Regions from separate parts of the Paenibacillus sp. FSL W7-1332 genome, predicted to be linked through region 3. Evidence: riboswitches for the same ligand, from Rfam matches in the RefSeq annotation. Region 3 holds a riboswitch; each other region holds the start of a gene.
What was found. Region 3 has a riboswitch for cyclic di-GMP ahead of MKX98_RS25485 (transglutaminase-like domain-containing protein). Riboswitches for the same ligand answer to the same signal wherever they lie in the genome.
Positions count from the first base shown of each region.

Region 1: linked by a shared signal. The riboswitch ahead of MKX98_RS33570 (S-layer homology domain-containing protein) and the one ahead of MKX98_RS25485 (transglutaminase-like domain-containing protein) in region 3 are both predicted to bind cyclic di-GMP.
Region 2: linked by a shared signal. The riboswitch ahead of MKX98_RS25065 (GTP cyclohydrolase II) and the one ahead of MKX98_RS25485 (transglutaminase-like domain-containing protein) in region 3 are both predicted to bind cyclic di-GMP.

Region 1 is NZ_CP150209.1:7,402,966-7,413,789, reverse strand. Features, by position in the region: gene MKX98_RS33575 (CehA/McbA family metallohydrolase) at 1-3,800, shown strand, start outside; cyclic di-GMP riboswitch class I at 4,397-4,484, shown strand; gene MKX98_RS33570 (S-layer homology domain-containing protein) at 4,719-9,818, shown strand; gene MKX98_RS33565 (hypothetical protein) at 9,981-10,130, shown strand; gene MKX98_RS33560 (carboxypeptidase regulatory-like domain-containing protein) at 10,341-10,824, shown strand, end outside.
Region 2 is NZ_CP150209.1:5,547,379-5,558,202, forward strand. Features, by position in the region: gene MKX98_RS25040 (aldo/keto reductase) at 1-635, opposite strand, end outside; gene mgtE (magnesium transporter) at 843-2,198, shown strand; gene MKX98_RS25050 (SDR family oxidoreductase) at 2,461-3,537, shown strand; gene MKX98_RS25055 (helix-turn-helix domain-containing protein) at 3,610-3,984, opposite strand; gene ribD (bifunctional diaminohydroxyphosphoribosylaminopyrimidine deaminase/5-amino-6-(5-phosphoribosylamino)uracil reductase RibD) at 4,286-5,440, opposite strand; gene MKX98_RS25065 (GTP cyclohydrolase II) at 5,458-6,207, opposite strand; cyclic di-GMP riboswitch class I at 6,395-6,488, opposite strand; gene MKX98_RS25070 (PLP-dependent aminotransferase family protein) at 6,651-7,997, opposite strand; gene MKX98_RS25075 (nitroreductase family protein) at 8,176-8,808, shown strand; gene MKX98_RS25080 (glycoside hydrolase family 43 protein) at 8,935-9,918, shown strand; gene MKX98_RS25085 (SdpI family protein) at 10,090-10,728, opposite strand; gene MKX98_RS25090 (autorepressor SdpR family transcription factor) at 10,712-10,824, opposite strand, start outside.
Region 3 is NZ_CP150209.1:5,646,567-5,657,390, forward strand. Features, by position in the region: gene MKX98_RS25450 (helix-turn-helix domain-containing protein) at 1-93, opposite strand, end outside; gene MKX98_RS25455 (hypothetical protein) at 113-1,372, opposite strand; gene MKX98_RS25460 (hypothetical protein) at 1,600-2,007, shown strand; gene MKX98_RS25465 (YolD-like family protein) at 2,004-2,345, shown strand; gene MKX98_RS25470 (TetR/AcrR family transcriptional regulator) at 2,460-3,014, opposite strand; gene MKX98_RS25475 (SDR family NAD(P)-dependent oxidoreductase) at 3,158-4,123, shown strand; gene MKX98_RS25480 (collagen binding domain-containing protein) at 4,243-7,977, opposite strand; gene MKX98_RS25485 (transglutaminase-like domain-containing protein) at 8,169-8,969, opposite strand; cyclic di-GMP riboswitch class I at 8,983-9,071, opposite strand; cyclic di-GMP riboswitch class I at 9,129-9,215, opposite strand; gene MKX98_RS25490 (ABC transporter permease subunit) at 9,487-10,440, shown strand; gene MKX98_RS25495 (carbohydrate ABC transporter permease) at 10,453-10,824, shown strand, end outside.

The sequences.
Region 1 (10,824 bases), 1.8 Mb from region 3:
GAGCAACCGACAAGAAGTGGAAAATCGTTATGGGGCATTATCCTTATTATGGCGGTCAATCCGGCGATGAGACCGGTATGGACATGATGAGAGTGAAATTGTCTCAAGCATTTGAACGCCTTGGCGTTAGTTTGTATATTGGTGGTCATGATCATGTGTATAAACGGACAACCATACGAGATGGTGTAAAGGATATATCGGAAGAAGCGATGAATTTAGGAACAACTTTTGTGACCGTTGGTTCATCAGGTCCAATGTTCTTTGATAACAAATCATTTGACTGGGATCATATCGTTTATGATGAAAATAAGCAGACGGGTGTTATTTTAGAATCAAACGATCAATCGCTCACCTTGAAAGCTTACAACAGCGACGGTGTTGAGATTGATTCATTTACGATTAAACAACCGGCCAATTATTTGGAATTAACGAGCGCAATTGTGGAAAATAACGTCTTGAAGGGCGTTGGGGTCTTGAATTACCCGAGCTCGCGTGAACGTGTCACCGTGATCGGGGAAAAGCGGGATCATACAGGTGAACAGCTGTTGGAAACAGTTATTCAAGAAGCAACGCTAGAACATCTCGGACGAGAACAAATCATCTTATTTGATAACCCTCTTGCATTTGGCGATGAACATACGATCGTCGTAAGATTGGTTAATAATCCAATCGATCAAGAGCCGTTAACAGACCCGTTCATAGCGAAAGAAGGAATGCTGGGCGATGGTTCGGAAGGCAATCCATATCAAATCAAAAGTGCCAGTGGACTTTATAAAATGCATGAATTCCCGGACAAACATTTTATTTTAGACCGGGACATTGATGGGAAGGGCGTGTTTTTCGAAGCGATTGGCGCAAATGGCACTCCATTTACGGGTACGTTTGATGGGCAAGGGCATACGATTACAGACGTTATGATCTCCTCAGGCGGCGCAGGTCTCTTTGCCATTAATGAAGGAATTATTCGAAATGTAGGAATCATCCATGCAGACATTGATGTTCGCCGGAGCAATGTTGGAATCCTGGTGGATCAGAATGATGGAATCGTGGAATATGCCTACAGTACCGGAGCTATTCGAGGCAATTCTACAGTTGGCGGTCTTGTGGGCTACTCGAACGGTATCGTTAGAAACAGTTATTCAACAGCTCGAGTTAATGCACGGGGCAAGCAAGCCGGCGGCATGATCGGGATTACGAATCGGGGGAGTATAACCGAACAGGTCTATGCCATGGGAGCCGTCATAGCAGAAGAATCCAATGCTGGCGGCATCAGCGGATACGGTTATAACAATACGGTCATTCAAAATAGTATGGCATTAAATCCATCGATTGTTACAGGTACGGCATCGAATCGAATTGTCGGCAGAGTGTTAGCTGGGGATAAGGCAACTTTAGTCAATAATTACGCCGATGAAAATATGTTTGTTAGCAGTGAGAACGTTACGGTCCCTGATCCAAACAATGAAAAAGGACAGGGGGTGGGTGCAGAAGCATTCACGAAGCCAGCTTTTTTCATGGAGACCCTTGGTTGGGACTTTGATTCGATCTGGATCTGGAATGAAGATGCCAAGCGTCCATTACTGCAAAGTAATTTGGAACAAATTAACGAAAACCATATTCCAAAGCCGAAGCTTGATCGGAATGAAGATGGGTACTACATCATTCGTTCGGTTAGTGAATTAAAGACCATTTCAGAATTTCCAAATGAAAATTATATATTGGAAAACGATCTTGATTTTGAAGGGCAGCTTTTTGATCCTTTATTTAAGGGGACGCCTTTCCTTGGCATATTTGATGGAAATAATAAATCCTTAACCAATTTCAAATCAGAAAATGGCGGCTTATTTCATCTCAATGGCGGAACGATTAAAAACATAGCCATGGTTAATGCACGCGTTACTGGCGGAAGTAATATCGGTATACTCGTTAACACGAACAACGGAACGGTAGAGAATAGTTATGTAACGGGCTCAATCGAAGGCTCCAGCACCGTGGGCGGTCTGGCGGGCTATTCCAATGGCATCGTGCGAAACAGCTATTCTACAGCAGATGTAACGGCCCAGTTGAACCAGGCTGGCGGCTTGATCGGCATTACAAACTCAGGCAGTTTAACGGAAAACGTGTATGCATCTGGAGCCGTTCGGGCGCTTAGAAGTAATGCAGGCGGAGTGACTGGCTACGGCTATAATGATACGGTTGTTAAAAACGTGATTGCTCTCAATCCTTCAGTCGTAACGCCGACGATGGCGAACCGTGTGGTGGGACGAGTGCTTGCGGGGCATACCGCAACGCTTGAGAATAATTATGCGTTTGATGGCATGATTGTGGATGTAGAAGGCGAAAGTATTGCCGCTGCTGACAACAGAAAAGGTTTAGGGCTATCCCAGCAACAGGTTGAAGATTCCAATACGTATATCCATATATTGAAATGGGATTTTGAGTCGGTTTGGATGTGGAATGATGCTTTACAGCGTCCGGTTTTGAACAGTAATCCCGAAGAGGCAAGCGAGCCTGTCGTGCCTTTAGAAAGAAATGAAGCAGGTTATTACAGAATCAAATCCATTGCTGATTTGAACGTTATGGAAAACTTCCCGGCGGAAAAGTATATGTTGGACCATGATTTGGATTACGCCGGACAACCGGCTGAATCGCTTTTTAAAGTGGTTTCGTTCATCGGTGTTTTGGATGGCGACGGGAAGAAAATAGTTAACTTTCATTCTTCGAGCGGCGGCTTATTCCATCTTAATGGCGGAGTGATTAAAAATATAGCCATGATCGATGCCAGCGTCACTGGCGGAAGCAGAATAGGCATACTCGTCAATACGAACAATGGCGAGGTAGAGAATAGTCTCTCAACCGGCTCCATTACAGGCTCCAGCACAGTGGGGGGGCTAGTAGGCTATTCCAATGGCATCGTAAGAAACAGCTATTCAACCGCGGATGTAACCGCTCAGGTAAGTCAGGCCGGCGGCCTAATCGGAATTACGAACTCGGGCAGCCTAACAGAAAACGTGTATGCGTCTGGAACCGTTCGAGCGATGACGAGCAATGCGGGCGGAGTGACTGGATACGGATACAATGATACGGTCGTCAGAAATGTCATTGCCTTGGGCCCTTCGGTTACGGCGCCAACGATGGCAAACCGGGTGATGGGACGAGTTCTTGCGGGGCACACCGCTACGCTCGAAAATAATTATGCATTTGACGGCATGATAGTGAATAAAGAAGGTGTCGCTGAAGGAGCTTTGACAAACCTTAAAGGATTAGGCCTATCTGAAAGTGAAATAGAGACTCCATCCACCTATACAGATAGGCTAGGGTGGGACTTTAACGCGATTTGGAGATGGGACGATATGGCTAAACGACCTCTTTTACAATCGGTATCAGCAGGCGACAATGACGAACCGGTTACACTGACTGAGATTGAGCTCGAGGGGCCGGTTGTACTGGTCGTTGGAGAGAATGCCCAAACGGTGACTACCGCAGTGTACAGCGATGGAAGCCGTGAAAAGGTGGAGGCAAACGTCATCTATACAAGCAGTGATCCAACTATAGCGGAGATCAGCGCTAGCGGTGTAGTGACGGCGAAGTCGGAAGGAACCGTACTCATCACGGCAGAGTATGAGGGCTTGACTTCATTCTATGAGCTAACCTTGACTCAGAAGCAAATCGATATGGAGGGGGTCACCCAAGGCGTGGATGCAGAAGCCGCGCTTCCGTTCACATCTTCGGTCTTTGTCGGAACGGGGGAGCGGTGGATCACGACCACCTTCCTAACATTTATGGCGGTGAAGCTATGAGACTGCTTAAGCGGAACGACATTTATTATGCCGGGAAAGGTAAATAAAAGACCCGATTAAAGGAACCCCAGGTATTGGGCAGTTTAATGAAATGAGTCCGGTAATTATGCCGGGCTCATTTTCTTTATATGTCTGGTTCCGGTTCCAACTTCGTATTTTTTCGCTGATAGACCTCGTTATGAAGCGCAGGATCAAAACAGCAGTTGACATTTAAAGAAATTTTATCGGAATAGCAAACCCTTTTATATCACTGAAAAGGGTAATCTACTGGCATTACAACTTTGTTTTGTTAGTATTCATCTTTCAAGTCCCTGGCTTGTATAGTTTTTGTATAGAAGTGAATGATACAATTCGCGATGGTAGAGAACCCCCAGGTGAAGAGACTTTTTGCATACTTAAGACTCTATCTATAACAAGCTTATTATTCAGGATATGTTCAGATTTGCCACATATAATGTCAAAAGAAGCTACCAAAGCACTATATTAGACATAATTTGATAAAATACAACAAACATAAGACCTGAGCACCTTGTATTTTTATGAAAAAAGAATCAAAATTTAAGTAGTTTTTCTACCAAGTATTACATATAAAGCTCGTACGATAAGAGCAAACCTGTTGAAAAGCGGGGACGCAAAGCTATAGGGGCTAATGGTGCTATTGACCTATGCCAGCCAGTTGCCGAATACGATGGAAACCTCCGTCTATTGGCATTTGCTTTTTGGATGGAGGTTTTTAGTTATTCTATTGAAGGAGTCGAGTGCTGTGAAATAGCCGTAAGTCTATCGGTTTTTCTGAGTCGAATACGCAGCTCTTAAGACCCTGACATAGCAGTTGAAAAAGTAGTGAAAAAGAGGTGGAAATGGGCCGTCACTACGGTGAAAATGGAAAACTTCACACCAAGAAAGGAATGGATCTAAATGCTAAGCAACAACATTAATTTGCGGAAAATTGGAGTTATGTTTCTGATTTTTACCCTTGTCTTCACGGGCCTTGGGGTAAGCTCAGGAATGCCAGTCATTTATGCTGCTTCTTCGGAAGTTTATGTATCTAGCGGAGGCGATGATACCACAGGTGATGGATCCCAAAATAATCCTTATGCTACTTTGTACAAAGCCTATCAAGAGGTTCCTGACGGGGGAACGATATATGTCCTGAACAATATCGATTTGTCAATCAATGCTGACAAGAAGTATCTTCATCTTCACCAAAACAAGAGTGTTACGATTTCGACAGACCCTAATGCAGTAAATGCCGCTGTCATTCAGCGCGGCTCGGCAAAGGGTGCTGCAAGCGGTGAGCCGGGAGGAGATAGAGACACCCTTATTCATCTTGAGCAGGGCCAGCTTACACTAAGAAATATTATCATTGACGCCAGCTTCGGTGGAGGTACTTTCCAAGGCAGAATTATGAATGTCTATGGGGGGAGACTGATCATTGAAGAGGGTGCTATTTTACGTAACAGTCCTTCCGATTTTGGAGGGAGCGCAATCTATTTCGAAGGTAAAGGCACAACTAGAGCGGTTATAGAAATGAAAGGTGGAGAAATCACAAGTAATAAACATACGACTTCAGGCTCGAGTGCGGTCTTAATTGTTAAAAATGCAGAGTTCATTATGACCGGAGGTAAAATCACTGACAATAGGGGCGGAGGGGTTGAGCTCTCGTCGAGCAACGATAATCGATTCGTTCTTTCCGGTACAGCACACATCTCGGGGAATACAGGATCGAGCCCACAAACTGAGCGAAACCTTGTTTTGCTAGGCAATATGTTCCTTGCTCTAGACAATAATTTTACCGGAGAAGCAGGTATTACAGCCCATAATCGCATGACTGTGGGAAGTAAGTTTGGAGTGGCAGCCGGAGCCGGTTTGACGGGGTTGGAGAACCTTTTTTCCGATAACGGTCATCTTCTTGCAAGTTATGGTGTAGGCAATAATGATTTGGTATGGAAATCATTTAAGAACGAATTAAGCCAACCAAGTACCAATGGCGAGAAAACAGGGACGAATCCGACATTGAGCGGTGTAACAGAACCTTTTGCGAAAGTAACGATTAAGATCGTTAGTGCAGCAGACCCGACATTTATCATCACTGAGGAGAGGACTGCTGACGCGAACGGAAACTGGGAGTTCCCAGTTGACAAAGCCCTGAATACAGGTGCATATACGGTCAATGTTACAGCTAGTATAAATAACAATCAGTCGGAAACTGTGACTAGACAATTTGAAGTAGTAGACAAAACGGCACTGCAAGGGAAGTACGATGAAATTACAGCCGAAAACCTGGTAGAGGCTAAGTATACCGAAGCAAGCTGGAAAGCACTTAACGATGCCATGACGAAGGCAAAAGAAGTGCTGGAGAATCCAGCAGCAACGCAAGCTGAAGTCGATGCTGCGCTGACGGCGCTTGAGAAAGCTCGACAAGATCTAACTGAAAAAACAGTAGATAAAACGGCACTGCAAGGGAAGTACGACGAGATTATAGCCGAGAACTTAATCGAAACCGAGTATACTGAAGCAAGCTGGAAAGCCCTTAACGATGCCATGACGAAGGCAAAAGAAGTGCTGGACAATCCGGCAGCAACGCAAGACGAAGTCGACGCAGCGCTGACGGCGCTTGAGAAAGCTCGACAAGATCTAACTGAAAAAACAGTAGATAAAACGGCACTACAAGGGAAGTACGATGAAATTACAGCCGAAAACCTGGTAGAGGCTAAGTATACTGAAGCAAGCTGGAAAGCCCTTAACGATGCCATGACGAAGGCAAAAGAAGTGCTGGAGAATCCAGCAGCAACGCAAGCTGAAGTCGATGCTGCGCTGACGGCGCTTGAGAAAGCTCGACAAGATCTAACTGAAAAAACAGTAGATAAAACGGCACTGCAAGGGAAGTACGACGAGATTACAGCCGAGAACTTAATCGAAACCGAGTATACTGAAGCAAGCTGGAAAGCACTTAACGATGCCATGACGAAGGCAAAAGAAGTGCTGGAGAATCCAGCAGCAACGCAAGCTGAAGTCGATGCTGCGCTGACGGCGCTTGAGAAAGCTCGACAAGATCTAACTGAAAAAACAGTAGACAAAACGGCACTGCAAGGGAAGTACGACGAGATTACAGCCGAGAACTTAATCGAAACCGAGTATACCGAAGCAAGCTGGAAAGCACTTAACGATGCCATGACGAAGGCAAAAGAAGTGCTGGACAATCCGGCAGCAACGCAAGACGAAGTCGACGCAGCGCTGACGGCGCTTGAGAAAGCTCGACAAGATCTAACTGAAAAAACAGTAGATAAAACGGCACTACAAGGGAAGTACGATGAAATTACAGCCGAAAACCTGGTAGAGGCTAAGTATACTGAAGCAAGCTGGAAAGCACTTAACGATGCCATGACGAAGGCAAAAGAAGTGCTGGAGAATCCAGCAGCAACGCAAGCTGAAGTCGATGCTGCGCTGACGGCGCTTGAGAAAGCTCGACAAGATCTAACTGAAAAAACAGTAGATAAAACGGCACTGCAAGGGAAGTACGACGAGATTACAGCCGAGAACTTAATCGAAACCGAGTATACTGAAGCAAGCTGGAAAGCCCTTAACGATGCCATGACGAAGGCAAAAGAAGTGCTGGACAATCCGGCAGCAACGCAAGACGAAGTCGACGCAGCGCTGACGGCGCTTGAGAAAGCTCGACAAGATCTAACTGAAAAAACAGTAGATAAAACGGCACTACAAGGGAAGTACGATGAAATTACAGCCGAAAACCTGGTAGAGGCTAAGTATACTGAAGCAAGCTGGAAAGCCCTTAACGATGCCATGACGAAGGCAAAAGAAGTGCTGGACAATCCGGCAGCAACGCAAGACGAAGTCGACGCAGCGCTGACGGCGCTTGAGAAAGCTCGACAAGATCTAACTGAAAAAACAGTAGATAAAACGGCACTACAAGGGAAGTACGATGAAATTACAGCCGAGATTCTGGTAGAGACTGATTATACCGAAGCAAGCTGGAAAGCACTTGACGATGCCATGACGAAGGCAAAAGAAGTGCTGGACAATCCAGCAGCAACGCAAGACGAAGTGAACTCAGCACTGGCAGCTCTGGAGAAAGCTAGAAACGAGCTGACGCCAGTGGTTACAGTCGACAAAACCGAACTGCAAAAAAAGGTTGACGAGATTATAGCCGAAAACCTGGTAGAAACCGAGTATACCGAAGCGAGCTGGAAGGCCCTTCAAGAAGCCATGAATGCGGCAAAAGATGTACTGGGCGATCCAACAGCAACGCAAGATGAAGTCGACAAAGCGTTGGCAGCTCTAAAACAAGCAGAGAAGGACCTTGTGAAGCTGGGTGGGGAACTGGATGATCTTAACCTTCTTGGTCTAACAAATGGGGGCAATCGAGAAATCGAGTTAACTCCACCGTTCGACCCGAACCAGAACAAAAACTATTACGGAACTGTTGCGAATGATGTATACGGCATCAGCCTGAATCCAGTGGCAAAATATCCGGACGATACCCAGTTTAAAATCATCGTGAATGGTCTAGAGTATTCTGCCGACAAGTGGAATAAGCTTCCGCTTATCGAAGGTGAGAACTTGATCACAGTCGGCGTCTATGACAAAGCCAATAAGCTGATTAACGAGTATACCTATATCATCGTTCGTGAGAAAGCGTCCGGTAATGACAACTCCGACGGTGGCAACAATGGTGGTAGCAATAATGGTGGCGGTAACTCGGACACAATTAATCCAACAACTCCACCAACATCGGACAACACGGTGAAACCGGGGAACATCGTAATAACCATTAACGGTTCGAATGTATCGTTCGCTTCGGGCACGGTAAACGGTGGTCAAGCGACGGTTACGATCGATAAGGACAAACTGTCCGGTATTCTTGCGGACGGTAAAGGACATAAACTCGGCATTAGCGTACCGGGTAACGGCGATGTTGAAGTTCGAGGATTGACGGTTGAAGATCTGAAGAAGCTTTCTGATACCGGCTCCAGCTTGGATATTGAAGATGTGCTGGCGATTTATCCGGTTCCTGCAGGACAACTCGATGTGAACGCGATTAGCAAGCAGTTCGGCAATGCTCCGATCAGCGACATTGCGGCAAACATCAAGATCAAACGTTCTGGCGATGAGTTGGCTAAGCTTGCCCGCGAGAAGGCAGCTCAAGGCGGTTATGAACTGCTTGTGCATCCGGTCGACCTCGATTTGGCCTTTATGCATGACGGAAAAACGGATAGAACGGGATTATTGAACGGCTATGCGCCAAAATACATCGCAATTCCGGAAGGCGTAGATCCGAACCGGATTACGACAGGCGTTATCGTTAATCCGGACGGCAGCGTATTCCATGTACCGACGGTCGTAACAAAGGTCAATAACCGTTACTTCGCACTCATCAATGATCTTCGCAGCAGCGGCACTTACTCGGTCATCTGGAATCCTCAGGATTTCGAGGATGTAAAATCCCATTGGGGCAAACAGGATGTCAACAACATTGCCGCAAGACTGAGTCTGAAAGGCAACGGTAATAATACATTCTCGCCGAATCGTTATGTCACACGCTCGGAATTTGCTGAGATTGTCGTGTTGGGCCTGGGCTTAATGCGTCAGGATGCATCGCAGGCTAATTTCTCTGATGTACCGGCCTCAATATGGTATAAGGACGCTGTATCCATTGCGAATGAATTTGATATCGTTCGCGGTTATAATGACGGCAACTTCAAAGGCGGTCTGCAAATTACGAGAGAGCAAGGTTTTGCTATGATTGCTCGTGCGTATCGTTTGATTGAATCCGAAGATGTGCCAAATCAGGAGCAGATTGCTACTACGCTGGCACAATATACGGATGGGGCCAATGTAGCGGCTTGGGCAAAGGCAGATGTAACCCAATTGATCTATGCGGGAATTATTCAAGGCAACGGGCCGGAAGCTCTTAGTCCGAAAGCGCAAATGACACGTGCCGAGGTAACCGCACTGATCGCAAGAATGCTGAAAGTGACCAACCTGATCGATAAATAATGGAGTAATGTAAACAACCATTGATGACATGGAGTCGTCAATGGTTGTTTTTTCATTTATTTTAATTATGCATATTGGACTTTCAGGTCGTCCCTAAGTACTGATCTTATCCAGTATCCCGCTGGATGGCGATTGATGCTATGCGAAGGATGGCTAATCCCAATGCTCGTAAAGCTGGGAGGTTCGAACGATCCGGCGAAGTGGGAAGAGTTCGGGCTGAAGAGCCGAGCCCTCCCTCATGATAATCCCTCCCAATCTATTATTGAGATTTGTAAAGTGAAGGTAAATCTTCAGGTTGTAGAGATTTTGTAGAGATTAGGTTTTTAAACTATGAAAAAGAATGTGGAAATTAGGGCTAAGGTAGGAGGTGTAAAGTAGGGGAACTCCGCATGATTTCGATGATGCAAGGGGCTGCTGGGATCAAGCAAATAGAAGATGTCTATTCGGTTGAGATTTATCGGGTCGATGATCTTACTATCGCTTAAAATTTCAACAGTTTCGGGAATGGAGGAAAAATGTGTCTTGAAACTAAAACGCAGCATAGGTAAAGCAATACTCTCTTTCTGCCTGGCAATTATGCTTGTCTTGCAGACAGTGGCGTTCTCTGTCACTGGATATGCGGATAGCGCGCCAAGCGATTCCGGGGTGGTGGCCGTTAACGAAGCCAATTCGCCGAGCGAGGACGAACCGCCGTCAGTTACTGAGGCGGTGTACGATGTGCCGAACAATTCCATAGTGATGATGGCAGCACCGATGGACAAAACGGTGGTGTTCATGGATGCTAATTCAAACTTTCCGCTGAAGGTGACGCAGGGAACTGACATTGCTCCAGGCGGTACGATCCAGGGCCGACAGCCATTCACGCTCAAGTCGGAAGGTCTCAAGGTGCCAGTGAATGGTGATGACGCTGATCCGACTAATGCGGATCCAAACCAATACATTCAAAAGGGTGACTGGATCGAACTAAAAAGGGATGACTACTTCAAGGAAGTGGTGCTGCCGACAG
Region 2 (10,824 bases), 99 kb from region 3:
TACCCGCTCGCAAGCGGAACTCGCGCCAACACGCCAAGATCCTGCTTCAAACATGAAGGGAAGACCTCTTCCTCCGGAGCTGGGTCCAGACGGTTATATACGACCTGAATGGCTTTGGCATTCACCTCCGCAGCCTTATCGGTTTGATAGATATTTCTGTTGCTTCCGATGGATATGCCCAGATTGCGGATCGTTCCCGCCTGAACCTGCTTGTCCAGCATCGTCCACATGTCATCATTGTTGAACACTTCATCCGAGCCGGAATGGAATTGATACAGGTCGATGTAATCGGTACGGAGCGCTTTAAGTGACTCTTCCAGCTGAATTCGGATCTGCTTCGCATCCCAAGCGTTCTCCCATTGCTCATGCCATCGATGACCAAACTTCGAGGCAATGACCCAATCCTCGCGGCGGTCGCGCGACAAGAAATCACCGATGAAATTCTCAGACATATGATGAGGACCATAACATTCGGCTGTATCCAACAGATTAACGCCGAGCTCCTTCGCATGCGTTAAGATGGCGTCGACTTCCTTTTGGTTGAAATCCTTCCCCCAATCTCCGCCAAACTGCCAGGTTCCCACACCGACTACCGATACTTTCAGATCGGTTTTTCCAAGACGTCTGTATTTCATATACTCACCCCTACTCTTTAGATTTGTGCGCCTATATCTTATGTGATATTGCAACCGTTTGCAACTCATGCTGCGGTCTCTTTTTTCTCGTCCATCACCCTTATTTTCATCCACTCGGATTGTTTAATAATAAGTCGTTATGGTGAACCCTATAATATGTAATCATTTCGTTATCATATAAAGGAATCAGAAAGGAGGATTGTCGGCGTGAATACCCGGACACTGGAGCAATGGATGCCGGACATTATAGAGAGTCTGAAAGCAAAAACACCCAATGACTTTCAGCGAATGATCGATGAATTTCTTCCTTATGACCTGGCCAGAATACATAGCCACCTCAGCGATACGGACCAAACCCGATTTCTGCAGTTTCTGAACGAGGAACAGCTGGCCGATATGGTTCAGGAAATGGAGCATGACCAGCAGATCGAAGTTTTGGGCAAGCTGGGCAAAGAAAAAACAGCCATCATCCTGGACTTGATGGATAACGATGACCTCGCCATTCTGCTTGATGAGCTCTCGCCTGAGCAGAAAGACGAATTCCTCAAGGGAATGCGGGACGAGGAATCCCAATTTGTCCTGAACCTGATGAAATACCCGCCGGAAACTGCGGGACGAATCATGACCAATCGTTATGTGTGGATTCCCCAGCATTACACCGTATCAGAGGTCGTCCAGAAGCTGAAAACCTACGTCTCCATTTCCGAAACGATCAACTATCTGTACGTCATTGACCAAGACAAGAAGCTAATGGGTGTGGTGTCCTACCGCGGTCTTATCTTGGCCGAACCGGATGAATATATGGTGGATATCATGCACAGCCGGGTACTGTCCGTACCTGTGGATGCCGATCAGGAGGAAGTCGCGCAGATAATCCAAAAATACGATTTGGTCGCCATCCCCGTCGTTGAACAGGATAACAAACTTGTAGGCATCATTACGGTTGACGATATTCTCGATGTCGTCATCAAGGAAGCCGATGAGGACATTCGGAAAATGAACGCCACCGGGGGCAAATCCATTGACTTCAACACCAAAGCAACCGTTGCCGCCTTTCGAAGATTACCGTGGCTGGTCCTGCTCTTATTCATCGGTCTGATCTCGGGAACGATCATTTCCCGATTTGAAGAGACGCTGGCACAGGTTGTGGCGCTAGCCTTCTTCATGCCCATGATTGCCGGAATGACCGGCAATACCGGCACGCAGTCGCTAGCTGTTATTGTACGCGGCCTGACTACGAAAGAAATGACCAAGTCGCTGGTGTTCCGGCTGTTAGCGAGAGAGCTGAAGGTCGGCTTGATGATCGGGGTCACATGCGGGATCCTGATATCCTTGATCGCATACTTCTGGCAGGGCAATGTTTATCTGGGGCTTGTGGTCGGAAGCTCGTTGATTGCAACACTCATCGTGGGCACGATGGCCGGCACCATCATCCCCCTCATTCTGTTCAAATTCAAGATTGATCCGGCTGTGGCCTCCGGTCCACTGATTACAACCATTAACGATATCCTGTCGCTTGTCATCTACTTTGGTATCGCCACCCTGTTTCTATCTTACATTTAGCCGAAATTTACGAACAGACAGCATCAATTAGGGTGAAAAAAGCCTTCCCGCACACGAGCAGGAAGTCTTTTGAGGCTCTGCCAGATCAAGTTAATCCACGGGTTTCTTATCCGGCAAGTTATTTAAACTCATGTCATCCCTGTTGGCATTGCTTAAACATTACCAAAAAGTGACTAGGTCACTTCAAAGTGCGTACTTCCCAAGCCGAACCCTAACGTGCAAAATGACATTAATCAAGAACAAGACGTTAGGAGATGAATATATGAATACAGATCAACGTTCACATCATTCGCAAAAGACGGCATTGGTAGTAGGGGCCAACGGGGTGATCGGCCGCAACCTCATCGAATACCTTGCGACGCTTCCCGATTGGAATATCGTCGGCGTATCGCGCCGAGGCGGCGAATCCACGAAACGTATAAGCTATCTATCGGCCGATTTGCTTGATCGCGAGGATACGGTCGCCAAATTAAGTCACTTATCGGAAGTAACGCACATCTTCTATGCCGCCTATCAGGACCGGCCAACTTGGGCCGAGCTCGTTGCCCCGAATCTGGCAATGCTCGTTCATGTTGTGGAAGCTATCGAGCCCATTGCCGCCAACCTGCAGCATGTCAGCCTGATGCAGGGATACAAGGTATACGGCGCTCATCTCGGTCCATTCAAAACGCCAGCACGGGAGACGGATGCAAACCATATGCCGCCAGAATTCAATATCGATCAGCAGAACTTCCTCGAGGAGCGGCAGCAAGGCAAAACCTGGACCTGGTCAGCCCTGCGTCCATCCGTAGTCAGCGGCTTCGCCCTTGGAAATCCGATGAATCTGGCGATGGTCATTGCCGTCTATGCCTCGATTTCGAAAGAGCTCGGCATACCTCTGCGTTTTCCAGGTAAGCCGGGGGCCTATCACAGTCTGCTGGAGATGACCGATGCCGATCTGCTCGCGAAGGCTACAGTATGGGCCGCAACCGATGAACGATGCGCCAATCAAGCATTTAACATCACGAATGGGGATCTGTTCCGTTGGAACGAGTTATGGCCGAAGATTGCGCAGTATTTTGAGATGGAAACCGCACCGCCTCTACAGATGAATCTGGAAGTTGTCATGGCAGATAAAGAGCCGATCTGGAATCGTATGGTTGAGAAGCATGGACTTGCGGAGCACACGTATCAAGAGGTTTCCTCCTGGAAGTTCGGTGATTTTGTGTTCTCATGGGATTATGATTTCTTTGCAGACGGTTCGAAGGCCCGCCGCTTCGGATTTCATGAGTATGTCGATACAGAGGCCATGTTCATGAACATCTTTGACGAGCTCCGGCGGCGTAAAGTCATTCCCTAAGTTATCGCGCAAGCTGCATGACAAAGAGCCGACTATACGTGGAATAGTCGGCTCCTTCATTTATCATACCTGTTAATGACGATCCTCAAATGCAGGCTTCTCCAGCACCATGGCGGATTCGCCGTATTTTCGCTCGATATGAATATCGCCCCATCGGCACATCAAATGGAGAATTTCCTTCAAGCTCCAGCCATACTCGCTCAGTTCATACTCTACCTTGGGTGGAACCTGATTGTACGTTTTTCGTACGATAACGCCCTCCTCCTCCAGCTCCCGCAGATGCTGTGTCAGCATTTTTTGCGTGATCTGGGGAATCAGGCTTAAAAATTCGCTATTTCGTCTTTTACCGAAAGTAAGATGAAAGAGAATGACCGGTTTCCACTTCCCGCCAATGACCTCCAGCGTTGCTTCCACCGCAGTATTGTAGACTTTATTAGGATTTTCCATGCGCGTACTCATCTTCCTTTCGATATGCTGAACCCTTCTTCTCCAACAAGCATATCATTTTCCCCCTTGCTTAGAGCATGTATACATACGATTTATCAGCAGTTCTACATAAAATGTCTCTTACAAAGATATACCATCTGATTTATGCTATCAACAGGGCACCTGATAACCAGTTGGATGGAAAATTTGAATAAGCTGTCGATTATAGATTCGAATATATGGATGAGAAAAAAAACGGCAGTTAGGTATCCCACTGCCGTTTCTATCATCCATAATATCATTTACTCTATTTGTCTATTCACTAATAACTATTCAAGGAAAGTTCATTAAGATTATCTGTTACGCAGGAACTTTTAGACATGGAATAATCGTAATTCGGATAAGCGGTAATGCAAATATCTTCACCGATTTGTTGTACAGATTGAATCTTTACGCGTACCGCGTCATCCATTAATTCCAAATCCGAGCCGCCATAGGGGGAGAAGGATTGCCGTCCCCCCAACACTTTGGGAGCAATATAAATCATCCATTTATCAATAAGGTTGGCTCGAAGGAATGATCCATTTACTTCGCTGCCTCCTTCTACCAGCAGGTCGGTAACACCTCGCTGATATAACATATCCGATAATGCATGGAGGTCCAGCCCGAAACGGTTCACTGGAACGAACAGAACTTCAATTCCTTTTTGCTGCAGCATGTGTACTCTTCCCGGATCAGCCCCCTCCTTCGTGACTACCCATGTCATTGCTTCCGAACAATCGGTAACTTTGGCATCTTCGGGCAACCTCAAATTCGAATCTAAAATTACCCGTATGGGATTCTTCCCACTTTCTTCCGGCAGTCGGGTCGTAAGGAGCGGATCATCGGCCAAAACCGTATTAATTCCTACTAATATGGCGTCGACTTTGTTTCTTAATTTATGTACTACAAGCTGTGTTTCATCACATGTAACCCATTTAGAATGCCCCGTTGACGCGGCAATTTTTCCGTCAAGCGTCATGGCTACCTGGGAAATGATAAACGGCCGTCGTTTTGACATATTGTGCACGAATCGTTCATTAAGTAACTCGGCTTCCTTCCCCAATACACCCACATCAACTTCTATTCCATTCTCTCTCAATAATTGAATGCCTCTTCCGGCCACCTTCGGATTCGGATCCTCCATCGCCACGACAACTCTTGCGACTCCCGAATTTAAGACTAATTCTATGCAAGGAGAGGATTGAGGGCTTGGTTCCAGCGTAACATAGAGCGTTGCGTCTTCGGTATACCCATCAGCCATCCGGAATGCGTGCACCTCTGCGTGAGGTTCCCCAGCCTTTCTATGAACACCTGCGCCGACTACTTGTCCGTCTTTGACTATCAGTGCGCCAACGACCGGGTTCGGATTGGTTTTCCCACTGGCCGTACCTGCCAAATCCAATGCCAGCTTCATAAATTGTTGGTCTAATTTCATATGATTAACACTCCCCATCATAATAAAGCGGTCTCCACCAAAGAGTCGTAAATATGACCCGATTTTTCGATCTTCGTTGCCAAATACCGATTATTATGCTCGGATACATCTCCCCAAATGGATTTATGATGATCGGTTAAAAGTCCCTTTTCCCGCAAAGACTGCAGCTTTCTAGGGTTGTTTGTAATAAGGGTGACTGGTTTTTGCCGCAAGCTTTGGAGTACACGTATGGCTTCATCATAAGATCGATGGTCATCTGCAAAGCCAAGGCTTAGATTGGCCTCTACAGTATCGCACCCCTCATCTTGCAAAAGATAAGCTAACGTTTTTGGGAAAAGCCCTATTCCGCGACCCTCGTGATTCGCCAAATAAAAGAGAGCTCCACTACCGTTTTCAATGATCATGCGCATGGATTGCCGCAGTTGGTAGCCGCAATCGCATCGTTTACTTCCAAAGATGTCTCCCGTATGGCAAATGCTGTGCATCCGTATCAAGGCATGCTCCTCATTGGCAAAATCGCCATATACTAGTACGGAAGACTGCTGATGTGAAGCGAGATCTGCCTGAGATAATGATTCCAGAATGTCATTCTTATCCACAAATGAATTGCCTGTATTTAACCATGTATACCATTTAAATACAGCCTCATGGTCCTCCAACTGCACAGGGAGCCGAACGGGACCAACAAGACCGATGTTGGGACATTCCGGCTGTTTAAGAATGGTTAATTTACTAGCTAGCAATTTCCTGACCTGGTCCATAATCATGAATACAACTCCTTGTTGGTTTAGATGGGGATCAATCGATTGGTTTGTTTCCCTCCTTGAAAACGTTGGCAGTTTTTACGTCAGCTACTACTTCTCCAACCTTAAAGAATTTGGTTAGAAAATCGAATTTTTTTATAAATAAACACAAAAAGCCCCTGTCTGAATAGACGGAGGCTTTTCCGTCGTATTCGGTAACTGGCTAGCATAGCGGATACGAGTGATCCGCCTTAGCCCCTATAGCTTTGCGTCGCCACTTTTCAGTGGGTTTGCCATTATCGTACGATGTCATTTCATAAAATAAATCCGCGATCATTGCCGAATATGGAAGAACACACCATATCGGAAACAATCGAAAGTAATAGCTTTTTATCATATAACTACCAGATGAATATAAAATACATTTTTATGAAATGCAACCTAAATATAAACATGACCCGAAAGAATCACCATAGATTGCCTTCTTCCCGCTTCACTTCCTCAACGATCGCTTGAACCCCTTCCTCAATCTGATCCAACCGTGCTCTGGAAATGCTGATACGTATAAACTTCTCGCGCATAAGGTTGTTAGATAGATAGAACAGCTTGCCGGACACCACATGAATGTTCCGCTCTTTCAGCCGCCTGATCAACCGCTCCAGGTTAACGGTCTGCGGCAGCTTAAACAGCTTATATATGCCGCCGTCGCCAGGCACGGCTTCAATCCATCCGGCTCCCTCGTATCGCTGCACAGCCGCATTCAGGGCTTGCATTCGGGTTTCATACTGGCTGTAAATCTTCTGTTTATGCCGTTCATACATTCCGTTGCTAATATAAATTTCAAGCGCCGCTTGGGACAGCAGCGACGTATCCCCATAACTTTTAAAAGCACGGAACGTATCGAGCAAACGTTCCGGCAGGACGACGGCTCCCAGGCGCAATCCTGGGAAAATAATCTTCGAGAAGCTCTTCAAATACACCACATGCGATGTTCGGTTGTAGGCATAGATGGGATCATATCCCCGTTCCTCGCCTAGATCAGCCATATAATCGTCTTCCACGATATAAACATCATATTTCGCCGCCAGGTTAGCAATGGCCTTTCTCTGCTCTGCGGTGTAGGAGTTGCCCAGCGGATTATGGTATCTCGACATCGTATAGAAAAATTTAATATGTCCGGATCGAAATTGCTCCTCCAGAGCCTTCAGGTCGATCCCCGCTGCCGTGCGGGTGATTCCGATAACGGGCACTCCTTCACTTTCCAACAGCTGCAAATAATTATTGTAGCTGGGCTGTTCGACCAGAATGACGGACTTTCCGCCGGGAAACGGCATTTTTGTCAAAATCTCAAGCGCCTGCTGGGCGCCTGCCGTAATCATAATCCTCTGCGCGGAAGTGAACACTTGAGCTCCTGCCAAATGGGAGACCAGGGTGCGGCGCAGTTTCTCCATTCCTTGCGGATCACCATAGGTAAACAGCTCATATTTATAGGTATCAATCGCCTTGTTCAGGCAATGCTGAAAATCCAGATACGGGAATACGTTCACGTCCGGAGAAGCCGACGCAAAATCAATCAAACTCTTATCCATGTTATTCGAATCCCCATCTTTCTGGACTACATAATAACCGCTTTGCGAAACCGAATAAATGGCGTGCCGTTTCTCAAGCTCAGTATAAGCACGAATCACCGTACTAATGCTGCACCCGTAGGATTGTGCCGCACTTCGAACGGAAGGAAGCTTCTGCCCTGAACGATATTGGCCTTCCTGAATTTTCGATTCCATATCGGTAAGAATGGATAAATATTTTTTCATGACCCCGCCCCCTCGCGACTCTTATTATACAGGATCTCAACACTGTATCGATACAGTTGTCAAAATAGGATATGGTTTCGAACCCATCATTATCCTATATTCAAGTAACCGTTCGCTGTGTTGGGAACACCTTCCCGGCCTTAAGAATGAAGATAACTACGATAGGGAGCTGATTCACATGCCATCCATTTCGCATGCCGATTTTTTAACTACTGTACGTGAACGTCAAGCGGTTAAACATTTTGATCCCCAACACAACCTCAGTCATGATGAGATTAAAGAAATGCTAGAGATTGCGAGTACCGCACCTTCTGCCTGGAATCTGCAGCATTGGACGTATCTTGCCATTACAGATAAGGCCACCAAAGACAAATTGTTACCCATCGCATATGGACAAAGGCAAATCGTAGAAGCCTCCGCTATCATCGCGGTTTTGGGAAACCTGCGGGCCCATCAACATGCTGAAGCGATATATGACCAAGCGGTTCGGGCAGGATTCATGCCAGAGGAGGTCAAAACGAATCTGGTCCGGCAAATAATGAATTCCTACACCCATGCGCCTGAACTTGCCCGGGAAGAAGCGATACGGAGCGCCTCCATGGCCGCCATGCAGCTCATGCTGGCTGCAAGGGCGCGCGGTCTTGATTCATGCCCGATGGGCGGATACAACTCAAGCCTTTTTATTGAAGCATTCGGGGTTCCGCGCCATTTGATCCCCGTTATGCTGGTTGCGATCGGTAAGAAGTCCGTACCGGCTCATCCTTCAACCCGTTTACCCCTAGAAGAGACGGTCTTTTGGAATCACTTCTAATGCTCAATCCAAAAAGATCTAATATTTTTAGGTGAAAAACCTAATTTTATTAGGTTTTTGGAGAGGAACACGTCTGATAAAATGAATACAAGCGCTTACAAAGTGATGATCCAAGGAGGAACCGTAATGAACAAGCCCGTACAGCCTAACGAACCGATCGTAACCCATATCTATACTGCAGACCCATCCGCCCACGTATTCGAGGGTAAAATTTATATTTATCCATCCCATGACCTGGATCATGAGAACACGTCCAATGATAACGGCGACCAGTATGACATGGAAGACTACCATGTTCTCTCGATGGAGAATGTGGATGCTCCCTGCGTGGACCATGGCGAAGCTCTTCATGTGAAGGATGTGCCATGGGCGAAGAAGCAAATGTGGGCACCGGATGCTGCCTTCAAGAACGACACTTACTATTTATACTTCCCTGCCAGGGATCATGACGATATTTTCCGCCTTGGCGTAGCAACAAGCTCGTCGCCTCACGGCCCCTTTAAACCGGAGCCTCATTACATCCCGGGCAGCTACAGCATCGACCCCGCCGTATTCGTGGATGACGACAACCGTGCCTATATTTACTTCGGCGGCCTCTGGGGTGGACAGCTGGAACAATGGCAGACCGGATCGCACATTCCGGATGCGGAAGGGCCTCCCGCAGACGCGCCTGCCATCGGACCGCGGGTCGCTGAGCTGAGCGATGACATGCTCACTTTCAAAGAGGCGCCCCAAGAAATATCCATCGTCGATGACAAAGGCAACCCGATTGTTGCAGGGGATGAAGAGCGGAGATATTTTGAAGGACCTTGGGTCCATAAATACAACGGAACCTACTATCTTTCTTATTCCACCGGCTCAACGCACAAAATCGTCTACGGCACGAGTCAAAGTCCAACGGGGCCTTTCGAGTTCAAAGGCACGATTCTAACCCCCGTAATCGGCTGGACGACCCATCACTCCATCGTTCAGTTCCAGGATAAATGGTACCTCTTCTACCATGACAGCTCCCTTTCCGGCGGAGCGGACAACAAACGCAGCGTCAAGTTTACCGAGCTGACCTACAATGAGGACGGCACCATTCAGACGATTCATCCGTACGACAAATAAGGCACGGGGAAGGCTGGATTCCAAGAGTATGGAGTCCAGCTTTTTCATTTCAATTTCTGTTCCCGATACGGATAAACTCGCGCTCTGCCGTATAATAAAACAAGCTGCCCCATCGTTCATGGAGTCAGCTTGCTGGCCGTTCAGGACGTTTATGTGTTGCAGCCCCGCCCGTTACACGCCCTTTTTAAACAAAGAGAAAGAGTAAATCGCCGGAGCCGCCACAATCAATATAATGACAGGAACGATTGCGACGGCAAGGTTCATCTTCAGAAACGCCGTCAGGATCATGAACGCTCCGCCTGCCATCCACAGGTATCCCGCAAAACGATGCGTTTTATTCCAATTATTCTGGCTGTTCAGCGTCCAAGGCAGCTTGATGCCCACCGTATAGTTCTGTTTGCTCTTCGGCAAATAATTTCCGGTGACCACGAGCAGCATGCCCACGAGAGCCGGTGCAATCGTCTGGATCGGCAGCTCGGCCCCCATGGCCTTGAATAGCGTGATCGGCATGAGAATGAGAGACAGCGCGGGGATGAGCCATAGACCCATCGTTCTTAAAACCGGGGCAGCGTTCATTTTCTTTGGATCGTTGTTAAGCGCTACATTGACTATGACGTTAATAACCGCTGTAATCAACGGAAGCACAAACGCCGCAACCGCCTTCGACACATAATTATCCGGATTGCCCGCCGCGTCCCAGTGAACAGCCACCTGCTCAGGCAATTGGTTATACAGCGTCATCGATAAAATAATCGGCAATAAACATATCAGCGTTGTTATAACCAGCATCGAACTATTCTTTTTCCTCATCTTGTTTCCCCCCGTTAAATTGTGAAAACCACAGCATGATTTCTTCGAAGACGGACACGTTGATCTCATAGTAAATATAATTTTTATATTTTGTTT
Region 3 (10,824 bases):
TCCTGTAAACGCGCCGTTTTTCACCAAGCGTAGTAGGCTTCTATAGCCTATTCCTAATTTTTCTGCAGTTTCAGCAGGACTTAAATAAGACATGTTTCTTCTACTCCAATAATCAATTTTTTATTAATTTTGGTAGGTAATCTTTATATAAATGTTGCATCCGGTTCTCAAGTTTCTTTCTCATTCGTTCCGTGTTTCCTTGATACACAAGAGATGATGCAAGATTGGAGTCTCCTCTTGGCAAAGCAATATCGTATGGATTATCAGCTTCTTCGGCTAGGAGATTTGTAAATATGCCTCTGCCTAGATGAGTGGACCATTTATATTCTTCCAGTTTGACTGCATAAATCAGATCATCTGGATTAGACGATTTCCTCAGTTGCTTCAAAAATTCTTTTTTTAATTTACTGAAGTAGGCCCTGTAACTTTGTCCTGACATGGCTTTCCCATCCCGATTTACAAATAACGCATCAGATCCATCCATAGGAGGATAATTTTCAATGTGATTACGATACAGCATCTGCAACCAATCTTGAATTGGGAATACGATTTGTCTTCTTGGTTTTTTTACACCACTTGAACCAGCACTATCTTTAATATCCATTCGCAAGGTTTTTTGTTCTAGGCGAACTACTAAACCGAATTCTCCATAAGAGCCGATAGAATTTACATCGGATTTTCGAATGTTCACAAGCTCTCCTTGTCTAATTCCTCCGAAACACTGCATATAAATTCCCAAGGCAATGGGATTCGCGGTTTTCACAGCCAGCTCAATAAAAGGTAAAATATATTGTTCAGGCAAATCATGAGCTATATGGCCTTGCTTATTTCTCGGCATTATCACTCCTTTAAATGGGGAGACCGTATATTTTTGGTTTGATTTTCCGTACAGGAGCCTTTTTTTAAAGGAACTTTCGTTAACATGAACCAACAGTTTTTTCTTCGCCAAGAACTCAAAGAATAAGGTTAAGGTTCTTTCCGCCTTTCTAAGTGTCATTCTTGATTTGTCTTTTTTCGTTAGTTCGTTCAAATAGTCAGTTCCATGAGAAAAACGAAGTTCTTTTAAAGAAGAAAGCTTATATTTTTGCTGATTATCAATAAGTATGTAATTTAAAAAAGAGCAAAGGTAATTAGCATGGAGCCTTTGAGAATTATACGCTCTATATTTCCAGTAGTGAAAAATAAACTCTGTAAGAGGATGGATGCATAGTCTACCATTCATTTTGTTTTGCAAAACAATTACAGCATGCTTATTAAGGACAGGTTCGCTATCTCGATACCTTTTCCAAAACTCAATTCCAACACTTTGTACACTAAAACGTAACTCATCAATCTTTCTTGAAAAAGGCAAGATTGAACTATTCAGGCTCATTTAAACACCCCCACATCTAATTCAGTAAATAATTATGCTCATTCATGAATTCGAAATATTTAATATGTTACCATATCATTGTTATCGTGTTAAGCAATCAATAATGCTCATAAAGAAAAGGTCCTCAAATTAGTATAAAGCCTTGATAAATCAAGGTTTATGCTAATTATTAATGCACACAACAAAATATGCTCAAAATTTTATAGATACTGCTGGAGCTGACGGAGTTGGTTTGCCAGCGATGCCGCGGTCTTGGTTTTATGGGGCATGTGGTGTCGGTCGGTTGTATGGGGGCAGACTTTGACCGCCCTACGGGATTTAGCCGACAGATGAAGATGGAGGATCCATCGAATATTACGAATCAGGTTTACCGCTGGGCATGCCGGCTGCTTGAAACGTATTGGGACGGCCTGCCGATTCGGCGGGTCGGTATTAGCTTGTCACAGTTTTCCCCGGACACGGAATACCAATTGTCATTGTTTGATACCGGACGGGAGCGGTCGATGGCACTTGAACGGGTGACCGATGCCCTGAAAAATAAATACGGGAATTCGATTGTGATCCGAGCCGTATCCAAAACGGACGCAGGCCAAGCGCTGGATCGATCAGCCAAGATAGGAGGACACTATAAATGACAACACGAAAAAAGCTTGAGGGCAATGGGCTGTGGGAATCCAGTCGGATGATGCTGCCGGAACACAAAGAAACCATCATTCGCAGGCAGCTGGAAGAAGGCCGGAAAGGCCGGCCGACGCTGGATCCGCAAGAAATGGAATTGATCGAGGGGGCCCTCGCCGAGTCATTTCATGAACACCGTATGATTACCGTAAGGCTATTCGATGAATATGAGGACACGGAATTGACAGGAATTGTCGTGCTGATCCATACATTTAGACGGGAGATCAAACTATCCATGGCCGAAGAGGAATCGCGTTGGATTAAAATTGACGAGATCATTTCAGCAGGATCATGATGTATAAAGCTAAACCCAGCGTGAGATGAACGCACATTAAATACCTCTGATCTCGATCAGAGGTATTTTGGTATCTATGTTACTGCACATTGGTTTAACGCGATGCTTGCTCTCCTAAATAAAAATCAGATCGAGAAAAGAATCGAGAAGATGGGTTGGATGATCCAGTCCCTTTTCCGGTTCCGTATGCTGGGCTGAATTCAATTCAACCAAGCCATGAATGAACGCATACATGATGGCGGTTGATTCGGTTGGGGGTTTCCGAATGTTCTCTGCCTTTTCCAAACACGTTTCTACAAGCTTAAATATCTCAAAAGCAGAATGATAAAGATCAGGATACAACTCCTTATCCCATTGCTTTCGGAACATCAAGCGGTAATGCTCCTGATGGTTGATACCAAATTCAAAATACGTACACAAAATAGCATATATAAGTTTTCGCGAATCGTTTGTGCTTTCCATTGTTTTTCGAATCGTGCTGGTCAGCATCTCAAAATTTTCAACCGCAACAGCCGCCAGCAAGTCTTCCTTATTTTTGAAATGTCTGTACATGGCACTGCGGGACAAGTTCATTTCTTTACCAAGCTCGCGCATGCTGACAGCATCAATGCCTTGTCGATCAATCATTTGTCTGGTGATATGAATCAGCTTTTGTTTGGTATCGTTCATAATATCCTCTTAAGATATGGATTGTAATTTCATGTCTTAAATTTTACACCAACGCTGTTGACAGTGTCAACTTCGCAGGTATATAATCACCGTATGTTGACACTGTCAACGTATGAAATACCAAAATAGGAGCGTGGTTAGGAATGAGTCCACAGAAACAAACGGTGATCGTAACAGGCGGGAACTCTGGTTTAGGATATGAATGCGCTAAGATATTAGCTAGGCATGACAAAAGTTATCATGTGGTGATCGCCTGCCGCGACGCTGCTAAAGCCAATCAAGCAGTAGATGCGTTAATTCAAGAAACCAATAATAAAAACATAACCTTTTTGGAGCTCGATCTTTCATCTATGGCATCCATAAGAGGTTTTATAAGCAAGTTTACACAAATGGATTACCCGCCTTTATATGCACTTGTATGCAATGCAGGCGTACAGTTTATCGATAAAACGCATTATACGAAAGATGGGTTTGAAGCTACCTTTGGCGTAAATCATCTTGGACATTTCCTCCTGGCTAATATGTTGCTTGGACAAATAACGCAGTCCGGCAGAATCGTGTTAGTCAGCAGCGGAACCCATGATCCATTGAAAAAGACAGGAATGCCTGCACCTGATTTTGTAGATCCCCAATTATTAGCCTATCCTGACCAGGCGAGCTCGAGCGAAGCTATATCTCTCATTGGCAGACGGCGCTACACGACTTCAAAGTTATGTAATTTATATTTCACCTACGAGTTGGCCAATCGAATAAAGCAGCAAACCCAAAAGAATATTACCGTAAATGCTTTCGATCCGGGAATGATGCCAGGCACGGGCCTTGCTCAAAGCTATACGCCGATTATGAGATTTGTTTGGAACTATCTTATGCCTGTTTTAACGCTATTTTACCCTAACGTGAATACGGTGCGTCAGTCCGGGAAAGCATTGGCTGCTCTAGTAACCGATAGCAAGTTTAACCAAACGACAGGGAATTATTTTGAAGGTACGAAACAAATAAAATCATCCGAACTTTCTTATAACAATGAAAATAGGAAACAGTTATGGGAGGTTAGTGTAGCGTTGACCAGTTTGAATCAAACGGAGACAATTTTAGAAACAGGGGTATAACTCGCCCCATGATCTGATCTCCGAACAAGCCTAATGGACGGGATTGAATCCCCAACATGGAAAACGGCTCCCCTTGCCCAGATCATTGGACAAGAAGAGCCGAAGTATAGCGTGAGACGTTATGGTTTCATTTTTATCCGTTTGCGACCTAACCATACACCGAAAGCGATCAACCCGAGGCCAGCCAAATAGAATGGATAAGGGCTCGCTTCACCGGTTTTTGGAAGCATCGGAACCGTCGTTTGCGGTGTCGAGGTCTTCTCTGATGGAGCTGGTGCTTCCGGCTTCTGAGGCTCAGGCTCGACGCCTCCTCGCGGAATATCCTCTTCGCTAATATCAACGGTTGGTGTTTCCGGCTCTGTCGGAGGCGTTTGAGGCGTTTGCGGCGTTGTTGGTTCGCCTCTTGGAACATCCTCGTCTGGCACCTCTACTTCACCGGTCGGATTGCCCGGATCGGTTGGGTTCCCCGGGTTACCCGGATCCGTTGGATTGCCCGGATCGGTTGGGTTCCCTGGGTTACCCGGATCCGTTGGATTGCCCGGATCGGTCGGGTTCCCTGGGTTACCAGGATCCGTTGGATTGCCCGGATCGGTCGGGTTCCCTGGGTTACCCGGATCCGTCGGATTGCCCGGGTCTGTTGGGTTCCCTGGGTTACCCGGGTCTGTCGGGTCTGTCGGATCCGTAGGCTCGCCAGGTGTAACCGGCTCTTCCTTGCGGTTCGTTACGATCATTTTCTTCACATTGCCTTGATCCTTGATGCTGGAATCAATCGTTAGGTCCCACGTCGTTTGCTCGATTTTATATCCTTCTGGAGCGGCCAGCTCCTCCAAAATATACTCGTCGTAGAGCAGCTTCGTAAAGAGGATCTTGCCTTCCTCATCGGTGGTTTTTACGATCGGTGTTCGTTTGCCTGCCTTGTCGTAAAGCGCAAACTTTGCTCCCGCCAGCGGCTTCGTCTGATCATCCTGATCCACCTTCGTTACTTCCAGGCTGCCCGTTACGCCGCCTCCCGAACCTGAGCCGGAGGAAGTACGGACAATAACCTCTTCCGTCGTTTCCCGAATCTCCGTCTTCAGCTGATCTCCTTCAAGAGCCACCTTATTTTGAACAGCCTCTTTATCTTCAGCGATAATGAACGACTGATATTCCAAAATATAAGCCGTTGAGATATCACCCGTGAACTTTAATTCGAAGGTCTCTTGATCTCCCTCAAGCCTATTAATGGTTAAGGTGTAATCCTTCCCTTTTGTCAGCTCTTGAGCTTTTTCCGCTTTTCCATTTGCGTCGATCTTGGTTGTATACAAGTGGAAGGAATCCTCGATCAAGATTTGGTTCGCACTTGGATAGTCGATTATTTTAGCGTTGGAAATATGCGACTGACCTTCATTGATTCGAATCACCCAGTCGATTTTGTTTCCATTTTGGGTGCCGCTTTTCTTCACATATTCGCCGCCGTGTGGAATCGTTACGCTGGCGTTCCAGGTCGCTTTTTTAGCGCTGCCATCCAGCAGTACGGCGGTATTGTCGATTTTGTTGACAATCAATGTGTCTTCCAGCGATGTTTTGAATTCAATCCAGTATGCTGATGAGATCGGGCTGGTAAACCGAACGGACAACTGGTTTCCGTTAGCTTCTGATGGTTCAGTCACTGCATATTGTTCAGCTGGAACTAGCGAGCCCTTCTGAGCGCCATTCCGTCCCCCGGTCAACTCCATCTCGTATACCTTGACCGAATTCGGCACAAGCTTCTGCTGGTGCTTCAGGGCATCGGTTACGATCGCTTCGTTAAGCGAATCGAGATTATAATTCATCTTGATATTCCACGTCACTTCTTTGTCGACAGGATTGTAGCTGCCGTCTTTACCGCCATTATTTTTCGTATAATCGTCAGCGGAGAAGCTTGCATCCCGCTCAATCGGCCCTCTGCTCTTGCCTTCTTCGACCCATGTCATCGAGGCTCTGTTCAAAAAGTCCCGTTTGCGATCCTTCAGCCAGCCGATGTTAAACTTCGTTTCATATTCAATCGTATAAGTGGCGTCAATCTTGGAGAATTCGATGACAAACCCGTTGCGTACATCATCGATCACGATTTTATAATCGCCCTCTGGAACGACTTTCCCGTCCGCTTTTACAGTCACTGAATCCGGAACGAATTCGAGACCGCCTTGCGGGAACGTATCCGTGATGACTACCTTCTCCATGCTGTATTTGGTGCCGTCCGGCTTTTTATCGCCATTGACCGTGATCTTCCACTTTGCCTTTTTGTTGGCGAAATCGATGTTAGTATTTCCTTTCACCAGAGCACGGCTTCCATAACCCGGGGCCGTTACTTCCTTGAATGCTTCACCCGATACAACTCTGTTCTTGACCTCCTGACCTTCGGAGCTCAAGCGGTCAACCGGCATCGTCTGATAAACGATCGTATAAGGCGAATCGATATCCTGCTTGAATTGAAGCTCGAATCCGTTCGTGCCTTTCGCTACAACGTTATAATCCTCTTCTGAAACCAGGTCTTTGGCATTCGTCGAATTCCCGTTATACACCTTCAGCGAATCGGCATCCCAGGTATGATTCTCACTAAATTCATCCGTAATTACGGCTTGAGCGCTCGGAATCTTCTTCTCGTTGAAATTGTATTTCACCGTCCAAGTAATGACTCCGGTATCCTTATCCTGGCGATACGACTTATTCAAGAATTGGCCGCGATCTACCGTTACGGTCGCCGTCGATTGGGCATTTTCCATCCCTTCGCCTGACAGGACAGCGGTATTCTCAAACCGTGACTGTTGACCGATAAGCTTCGTCGAAAAGCGAATTTCGTAGGCTTTGCTGATCATCTCATCCTGGAATGCAAGTTCCAGTTTGCCGCCGTCGCCCGTTTGGACGGTGTACTTGCCAGCGTCCAGCTTATCACCAAGAAGCGCTGAGCCGTCACCGTTAACCTGCAGGTTATAAACCTCTACGGAATCCGCGATGAGTTCCAAGCCTTCAGGCATCTCATCTGTGAGAACCGCGTGCTTGATTTTATCCAATGATTTGTTGATCTGGACCGTCCAATCGATCTGATCTTTGCCGATCGCTTTCCCTTGCTTCTCGATCAGCTTTCCGCCTTGCGGCTTTAGGTTCACAATGATGGTCTGAACCCCGCCCTTTATCGGAAATGCAATAATGATTTCAGTGCTTCCTTTAAGAACTTCCTTCTTAAACTCTGTGCGAATTTCCAGCTTGCCGCTGATGTTGGAATGATTCTCCACGTAATCGTTGAAGGTCATCACAACTTTCCCGTTCCGATCAACCGTAAATCGGCCAACTTCGCCTTGACCGGCAAGGAGCGGTGCGTCAATGTCCGTAAAAATCTCAAACTGCGTCGGCAGCTCGAAAGTGAATATATCCCCATTCTTGTAGCCGTGTCCGTTCGGAAGCTCCCATTCGTAGCTGAGATTAACGGCTGCACCGATGTCCAGGCTGCTGTCCGGATTATACACCGCATCAACCACGGTACCGTTCACATCGGTTAATACGACTTTGGTTAGTATTCCTTCCATGTCGACTGCTGGTGCTGGCGTGTTATATACGTCATCCGTGACTGTCTTTGGCTCGCTAACTTCTAATTCCTGCACGCCAGTCTCTGATTCCTGCACAGTAGCGGCTGATGGCTGCTCGCTACCCGCCGCATTCGCCGTCCAAGCAAATGTGCCCAATAGGGTTTGAAACAGAAGCAGCAACGCCACAACAATTCCACTTACTTTTTTCTTCATAATCTCTCCCTCAATCTTATCATTACCCTCGTAATATTCGGTTCCGATCTTACTTTTTCGTGCGCTGATTCGTCCCATGCTTCTATCAAAATGCATGCCAATAATGGACTTCACGAGCCATCATCTTCAAGACCTGTTACGGGCGCACGATTCATTGGTGTCTGTATTTTCCTTCAGAACCCAGCGGGCTTCCTGCATTATATCGGCCAAAACTATACAATTTCTATACAAGCGAAATAAGCCTTGGACATAATCGTCCAAAGCTTAATTTTATTGTTACGCATTAATTAGTAGTATTTGGATGCTGAATAGCTGGAGGCATCTTTAATCATTTTGTATCCGGCTCCTTTGCTTTTCCAGCTTGCATCGACGGTTGTGTCAATGGTTACCCACTGCCCGTTCAAATATACTTCATTCCAGGCGTGGTAGACATCGACGTATTCCGAGGTTCCCATGACAAGCTTTGCCGGAATATCGAGGCTTCGGAGCATGGAAGCGAACAGGGAGGCGTAATCGTAGCACATTCCCTTTTGTCCAGCGATCGTGCGGTTGCTATCGGGAAGGTAATCCGTCAGCTTGCTGGATGCCAGAGCGTTGTCGTACCGAACCGTACCGACGATATATTCGTAGACAGCCTGTACTTTTTCCTTGTCGGAGTGAGCAGTGCGGGTTAGCTTTTTCGCAAGCTGAGCAGCCTTGCCCTCTTCGCTCCAATCGACATTTTGTACAGAGTTCAAAAACACTTGGCTGCTGTTCGTCAGTTGAAGTTTAACTGCCGCTTCCTGTACGATCTTGTATTTGCTGCCGCTGACTTGTTCCAGCACGGAAATCTTGTAGTTCCCGTTGCCCATCTGCAGTGGAAAAACTTCCTGCTGCTTTGCCCTCGAAAGCCCATATGTATATTGATCCTGACCTTTTCCGATCATGAGCTTCGTTTTGGTGCCTGCTTTCACGTCATATCGAATGACGATTGCTCCACGATCCAGTTCCTCCAAGCCCAGCCAATCTTCAGATGGTGCAGCTTGTACAACCGGAGCCCATATCAGTAACGCAAAAAGTCCAATTATCGCGAACATTGCGTTGCGCATGCTGTAACTCCCCTTCGGTGGCCAGGCTGCCATTTGACATTTCGTCAAGAAGGCCCTGTAGCTTTGCGTCCTAGTCTTTCGACAAGTTTGCCATTATCGTATTAGAGTTTCACAGGATTCAGTGGATGTTTGTCCAAAAAAACAAAAAAAGCGTCTTCGTTCGGTAGCTGGCTGTCATTGACGTTTCGTCAAGAAGACCCTGTAGCTTTGCGTCCTTGCCTTTCGACAAGTTTGCCGTTATCGTGAGTAGCTTTTGTGAATACATCATATCAAATATATCCATTTCTATCAATAAAAAAATTAAAATTTGGAATATTGTCTTAGGTCCCACAGAGCGTCTAACCTTGAACGTTTGGCTCTTGTTAATTAACCGAACAATAGAGCAATAAATCTTTCGAATCTAACGTTTGTTGACTATAGTATCAAGTTTGTTATCTGGAAGCATCGAATCTTCCTCTTATACAATAAAACTAACAAGTGCACGACAAGCGAGATAACACCGTAAGGAGTGACAGACATGAGCTCACAAGCCGAACCCAAAAAACGAAAGCGCTTACGAATACGCTGGCACAAGCAGGATACGGAGCTAACCCTCTTGGCGCTGCCGACCACGATTTGGTACATCCTGTTTAGTTTCTTGCCGATGTTCGGGATCATTATCGCCTTTAAAAATTTCAGGATTAGCGGCGGATTTTTGAGCAATGTGTTTAACAGTCCTTGGATCGGCCTCAAAAACTTCGAGTTCCTATTCAAGTCGAATGACGCCTGGATCATCATTCGAAACACGATCGGATACAACATTGTGTTTATTGTGCTGGGGATCGTTCTGCCCGTCCTATTCGCGATCATGATCGGCCTCCTCCACAGCCGCAAAGCCAGCAAAGTCTATCAGACGATGATGTTCCTCCCCTATTTCCTATCCTGGGTGGTCGTATCTGCGGTAGGCTGGGCATTCTTAAGCTTCGACAAAGGAATTGTCAATCAAATGCTCGTCAGTATGGGCAGCGATCCTATTAACTGGTATATGGAGCCGCAATATTGGCCATTCTTCTTGATTCTCTTAAATGTCTGGAAGGGCCTGGGCTATGGTATGGTCATTTATTTGGCAACCATCACAAGCATCGACAGCACCTATTATGAAGCAGCTGTTATTGATGGCGCTTCGATTTGGCAGCAGACGAGATTCATAACATTGCCCATGCTCAAGCTGGTGATCGTCATGATGTTCATCCTGGCCGTAGGGCGCATATTTTACACCGATTTCGGTTTGTTCTATCAGGTCACGCGAGACTCCAATTCACTGTTCAACGTGGCGACCACCATCGATGTCATGGTGTATAAACAACTGAAAACCGCCACCGTAGGGATGGCATCCGCAGCCGCATTCGTACAGTCTGTTCTGGGATGCGCTACGATTCTGGTCGCTAACTGGATTGTTCGTCGAATCGATCCCGATAGCGCGATGATGTAAGGAGGCAAGACGATGACACCAAAAACCAATTACGAGACGGGCCTTGAGAAGTTTAACCGTACAAACAAAGCCGTCAACCTGTTCTTCAACCTGGTATTTATTATGCTGGCCCTGCTCTGCGTCATACCTGTAATCGTTGTTCTGTCCATCTCCTTCTCCAGTGAGGAGTCCATCCGTGAGACCGGATATCATCTGCTGCCGGTTGCTTTGTCGGCCGAGGCTTACGTTTACATCATCAAGCAGGGAACGATGATTCTGCGGGCCCTCGGTGTATCCGCCCTCGTTACCGTGGTCGGTACCGTGCTCGGCGTATTGCTGACCGCTTCCATGGGTTACGTTCTCTCTCGCCCCAACTACAAGCTAAGGGGTTTTCTCACCTGGGTG